Gloeothece verrucosa PCC 7822: one gene and its partner. The protein of the gene in region 1 interacts with the protein of each later gene in a pairwise test. Links are inferred from orthologs where the notes say so. Each region holds a gene or a part of one and is shown in the gene's direction. Other genes may lie near its edges.

Region 1 (3,003 bases):
CTCTCAGTCTGTGATAAAAAAGGAACGCCGAGAAGTAGCTTATTCGGTTGAACATTTGGATAAACTGATTAATAGTCGGGAATATGGGGTTATGGGTTTTAAAGATGATGCTCTGTTGATGAAAAAAGGGGTTGAGTCTGAAAGTCAGGCTATGATGGGGTGGTTGGAGTTTCGTCAAAAAATTGATACTTTGGTTAAGGGGTTAGTTGAGGGTTAGAAGGTTTCGCCCCATAGCGCAAAGGACGCAAAGAGGAGGCAAAGGGCTTTTGGGTTTAGTATTGGTTTAGTGTTGGTTGTTAAGTGTATGTCTGTTAGTTTAGATTATCTGGGTCAACTTAATCCTTCTCAGCGTCGGGCAGTTGAACATTATTGTGGTCCTTTGTTGGTAGTGGCGGGGGCAGGTTCCGGTAAAACTCGCGCCCTGACTTATCGTATTGCTCATTTAATTCGCTACCATCAAGTGGAACCGGAACATATTTTGGCGGTAACTTTTACCAATAAAGCCGCTAGAGAGATGAGAGAAAGACTCGAAAGGCTTTTTGCTGATGAGTTGGCTCAAGAAAAATATGGGCAACGCTTTAGTTTATTATCAGAGTATGAACAAAAACAGTTACTCTCAAAGGTTTATCGAACGGTCACGAAAAAGCTTTGGATAGGAACGTTTCATAGTCTTTGTTCCCGCATCCTACGCTACGATATTAATAAGTATCAAGATGAACGGGGACGGTCTTGGAAAAGTAATTTTTCTATTGTGGATGAGTCGGATGCCCAAAGTTTGATTAAGAGTATTGTGACTAAAGAATTGCAATTGGATGAGAAAAAGTTTGAACCTCGAACGGTTCGCTATAAGATTAGTAATGCTAAGAATTTAGGCCTGTCTCCTCAACAATATGCTAGAGAAAATCCTAATTATCAGGGTAAGGTGGTGGCTGAGGTATATGAAGAATATCAAAAACAATTGGCGGCTAATAATGCTTTAGATTTTGATGATTTGATTTTAATCCCTGTGCGCCTGTTTGAACAAAATGAGACAATCTTGGGCTATTGGCATAACCAATTTAGACATATTTTGGTGGATGAATATCAAGATACTAACCGCATTCAATATGAGTTTATTCGTTTGTTAACGACCAATGGTGAAACCCGCAAAAGTGAATGGAATTGGCAAGACCGCTCAATTTTTGTGGTGGGAGATGCGGATCAATCAATTTATAGTTTCCGCATGGCGGACTTTACCATTCTCTTGAATTTTCAAGCTGATTTTGGGGATGGGTTGCCGGATGAGATGACTCGCACAATGGTAAAACTTGAGGAAAATTATCGCTCTCGAGAAAATATTCTGCAAGCCGCTAATCAATTAATTGAAAATAATCAACAACGGATCGAGAAAATTTTAAAAGCAACCCGCAGTATCGGCGAGGATATTTTTTGTTATAAGGCCGATGATGAACGAGATGAGGCGGGTTTTGTCATCCGAAAAATTAAACAGTTAAAGCAGGAAAATCCCGAATTAGATTGGGGGAGTTTTGCAATTTTATATCGCATTAATGCCCATTCTCGCTCATTTGAAGAGGCGTTAATTGAAAGTAATATTCCCTATACGATGGTGGGCGGCTTCCGCTTTTATGACCGTCAAGAAATTAAAGATTCACTAGCATATTTAAAGTTGATTGTCAACCCTTCAGACACAGTTAGTTTATTAAGAGTAATCAACACGCCGCGTCGCGGAATTGGAAAAACTTCTCTGGAGGCTTTACAAGGAGCGGCTAAAGAATTAGGTGTCCCTTTGTGGGAAATTATTAGTGATGAAACCTCGGTGAATACCTTAGCTGGACGAGCCGCCAAAAGTGTCAATCAATTTGCTAAAATGATCCAACAATTTCAAGCACAAACCGAGTTTTTATCGGCGGCTGAGATGCTAGACCGGGTGATGCAAGAAACAGGATATATTGCCGAATTACAACAAAAAGGAACCGATGAAGCTGAAGACCGTATAGCTAATATTAATGAGTTGTTAAATGCTGTGCAACAGTTTCAAGAAGAGTATGAAGAAACCAGCTTACAAGATTATCTAGAAAAAGCTTCTTTAGCTTCAGATTTAGATCAGCTAAAAGAAGGGGAGCAAAAAGTGTCTTTAATGACTTTACACTCGGCTAAAGGGTTAGAGTTTCCTGTGGTCTTTTTGGTAGGATTAGAAGAAGGATTATTTCCTCATATTCGTAGTTTAAATGACCCGTTATCCCTAGAAGAAGAACGCCGTTTATGTTATGTGGGTTTAACTCGTGCCCAAGAACAATTATTTTTGACCTTTGCTAAAGTGAGGTTTTCTTGGGGAAACCGAGAAGATAAAATTCCCTCTCGATTTTTACAAGAATTACCCTCAGAATTAATAAGCGGCAATGGCATTAAAAAACGCACAAGTAAACAGCAAAAAACTCAAAATAAAGGGCAAATAATTAATAATTGGTCAGTGGGAGATCGCGTTTTTCATTCTGCCTATGGAGAAGGCAAAGTTACCCATATTTTAGCGGGAGGAAAAAGCACTAATTTAGCCATTTTATTTCCAGGGTTAGGACGAAAAATTTTAGACCCTACCCTCGCCCCCATTGAGCGGCTAGAATAGAGGTGTGTGGGGAACAACTGACTAATGACTAATAACTAATAACTAATGACTAATAACTAATGACTAAAAACTCCGATAAAACCTTATAAAAATGAGCAATACCGAGTTCTCTCATCCTGGCTAAATGACTAACTTGATAAGCCATTGAGTGAGCATTTTTCTGTAGATTCCGACAAATTGCGAAATCTTCTTGCAACACTTGGTCAAAGATAATTTTCCATTTTTCGGAGGCACGAAAAGAGTTTGAAAGCTGCATTTTTGTTTGATAAATAATAATTTCAAGCCGCGTACTAATAGGGCTAATAGGTACAACTCTCCAAAGCGAAACATGATGATTATCAGTATTAACCATCAAATTAGGAAAAATATAACCTTGATAA
Region 2 (2,978 bases), 980 kb from region 1 along the record:
GCCGAGAAATTAGATGCTTTAGCGGCTCAAGTTCAAAATCAAAGTCAACAACAAAGTTACCAGATATTTGCTTTAACAGAAGCCCTGCAAACTTTGGTAGACAGTCAAGCTCAATCCAAAGAACAGCTTGATCAATTAACAGAAGTCCTACGGATTTTTGTTAAACTATTGAACAGTGAAAACCCTCAATAAAAAACTCCTAGTCAAGATGCTTATAAAACGCGGTATTTGTCAAAAAATCGGTCAAACCAAAAAAATAATAGCCTTAGTAATCCTGTTGAATTATTTAATAAGCGGCTGTGCGGAAAGTAAGTCATTTCAATGCCAAAAAATTTTTAAAATGGCTGATGAAATAACCAAAGAAACAAAAACCCTAACAAAAAGTGGACAGGAAATTGATATGAAAACTTGGTTGGCGGCGGCGGATGAAATAGAACAAGCCGCACAAAATATAGAAAAAATGGAAATTAGTGATCCAACGTTACAAGAGTATAAAGTCGGGTTTGCTCAAATTTATCGAGATTATGCAGAAGCGACTCGGGAAATCGTTAAAGTTTGGGAAACTAAAGATAGAATTGCGGCTAAAGCGGCACAAGAAAAAGTCAGACGAGCCAGCAAAAGAGAACGAGAATTAGGAGAAAAAATTAATACCTACTGCAAGGGTGAGTAAAAGTTATCAATTTCAGCCTAAAATAGATCATCAAAAACTTAAATACAGGAGAGGTTATGAGTGACCAGTTTGATTATGATTTAGTGATTATAGGTGCAGGAGTAGGAGGACATGGAGCCGCTCTACATGCGGTAAAATGTGGGCTGAAAACGGCTATCATTGAAGCAAAAGATATGGGGGGAACTTGTGTTAACCGAGGTTGTATCCCCTCAAAAGCCCTATTAGCCGCATCCGGACGAGTCAGAGAGTTAAGAGATACTGATCATCTCAAGAGTTTGGGAATTAACATTAATGGAATTGATTATGATCAACAAGCTATCGCCAATCATGCCAATAATTTAGTCGATAAAATTCGAGGAGATCTCACCAACAGTCTCAAACGTCTTAAGGTAGAGACAATTCGCGGTTGGGGAAAATTGGTAGATGTGCAAAAAGTAAGTGTTATTACGGATAACGGCGAAAAAATTCTCACCGCCCGAGATATATTATTCTGTCCGGGATCTAATCCTTTTGTTCCCCCAGGAATCACGGTAGATCATCAAACGGTTTTCACCAGTGACGAAGCGGTCAAATTAGCCAATTTACCCCAGTGGATCGCGATAATTGGAAGCGGCTATATAGGATTAGAATTCTCTGATATTTACACCGCCCTAGGCTGTGAAGTGACCATGATCGAAGCCCTAGATACCCTAATGCCAGGATTCGATCCAGAAATTTCTAAGTTAGCTGAAAGAATTTTAATTAAATCCCGTGATATTGAAACTTATGTCGGAACTTTGGCGAAAACAGTCAAGCCGGGTTCTCCTGTGGTGATTGAACTGGCAGATGCGAAAACCAAAGAAATTATCGATACCATTGAGGTAGACGCTTGTTTAGTGGCCACAGGGCGGGTTCCTGCCACGAAAAACTTAGGCTTAGAAACCATTGGGGTAGAACTCGATCGGCGTGGGTTTATCCCGGTGAATGACAAAATGGCGGTTCTTCGAGACGGTGAACCGGTTCCCCATCTCTGGGCCGTGGGAGATGCAACGGGTAAAATGATGTTAGCTCATGCCGCTTCAGGACAAGGGGTTGTGGCAGTAGAAAATATCTGTGGACGCGAGAAAACTATTGACTATCGCAGTATCCCGGCAGCCGCTTTTACCCATCCAGAAATTAGCTATGTCGGCTTTACTGAACCAGCAGCGCGAGAATTAGGCGAACAGGAAGGTTTTGAAGTGGCTACGGCTAAAACCTATTTTAAAGGCAATTCTAAAGCCTTAGCCGAAGGAGAAACCGAAGGGATGGCTAAAGTTGTCTATCGTAAAGACAATGGCGAAGTGTTGGGTGTTCATATTATTGGAATTCATGCTTCTGACTTAATTCAAGAGGCGGCTAATGCTATCGCGACTCGTTCCTCTGTGCAAAATCTCGCCTTTAATGTTCATACCCATCCGACTCTCAGTGAAGTCCTAGATGAGGCTTATAAACGCGCAGAAGTTGCACTACCTTAAGCTGAGTTCGATGATTCTTTAAAAAAGGTTATCTGAATGGGGAAAAGGTTAAACGAAGGTCTACTTTGCGCCTTTCCCCGATTCTCTGTTACTTTGTTATCTTAACTAATTAGGTTTTTTAATCTTTCAGCCCTTAATTTATGTTGAGCCAATTCTTGGCTATGGGGAGATTCTTGGGGGTTTTCTGATAATGGGTTATTATTCAAGCGGGTTGGAAAAGTTCGTGAAACCCATTTGGATTGTTGATAGCTTTGATTAACGTCACTGGAGATTAAATTTTTCAAAGAAATCTCAGCAAAGGATTTTTGTTCTTCAGGTTTTGAAGATTCGCTGTCGGTGATCATGCCTTCTAATTCGGTTTCTTGGTTAATTGTCCAGTTAGATAAGGTGGCTTTGATTAATTTGACTTCTCTAAAGTTCGTCTTGAAGGCGATAATATCTTGTACCACTGCTTGAGTTAGGTTAGCTTTTTCTAAATTGGCTTCGCTCAATTGAGTTTTAATCAGAATTGCTTTTTGTAAATCTGCTCGGAGCAACTTAGCCCTTTCTAGGCGGGTTTCTCTTAAGCAAGCTTCCAATAAATAGGCTTTGTATAAATTGGCTTCCCTGAGATCGGCTCCACTTAGATCAGCCAAACTTAAATAAGCTTTGCTCAAATTCGCATCAGTCAATATGGCTTGGGATAGATTAGCTTGAATGAGGTCCGCTTCAGACAAATTAGTCTGTTTTAATTGCGCTTGTTGTAAGTTGGCTTTTCTCAACTGAGCTTTATGCAGATTAGCTCCACTTAAATCAGCTTTACTTAAGTTAGCTCC

The links. The genes of interacting proteins can lie anywhere in the genome.
Region 2: the proteins of pcrA (region 1) and lpdA interact in binary tests that used the Escherichia coli proteins (3 or more experiments, as listed by UniProt). The link is inferred for Gloeothece verrucosa PCC 7822 from one-to-one orthologs.

What each region holds. Positions count from the first base shown.
Region 1 is NC_014501.1:3,084,012-3,087,014, reverse strand. Bases 1-2,963 are described here. They hold pcrA (DNA helicase PcrA), read left to right. Parts: upstream 1-304; coding sequence 305-2,623; downstream 2,624-2,963. Other genes in these bases: CYAN7822_RS13570 (aromatic ring-hydroxylating oxygenase subunit alpha), read right to left, coding at 2,673-2,963; CYAN7822_RS13580 (DUF2079 domain-containing protein), read left to right, coding at 1-217. Outside these bases: more of CYAN7822_RS13570, read right to left, coding at 2,964-3,003. UniProt on the Escherichia coli protein: A helicase with DNA-dependent ATPase activity. Unwinds DNA duplexes with 3'-5' polarity. Translocates on single-stranded DNA with 3'-5' polarity. Initiates unwinding more efficiently from a nicked substrate than double-stranded DNA.
Region 2 is NC_014501.1:2,101,107-2,104,084, reverse strand. The notes cover bases 7-2,944. They hold lpdA (dihydrolipoyl dehydrogenase), read left to right. Parts: upstream 7-726; coding sequence 727-2,163; downstream 2,164-2,944. Other genes in these bases: CYAN7822_RS09310 (pentapeptide repeat-containing protein), read right to left, coding at 2,265-2,944; CYAN7822_RS09320 (hypothetical protein), read left to right, coding at 209-670; CYAN7822_RS09325 (hypothetical protein), read left to right, coding at 7-192. In the rest of the region: more of CYAN7822_RS09325, read left to right, coding at 1-6; more of CYAN7822_RS09310, read right to left, coding at 2,945-2,978. UniProt on the Escherichia coli protein: Lipoamide dehydrogenase is a component of the glycine cleavage system as well as of the alpha-ketoacid dehydrogenase complexes.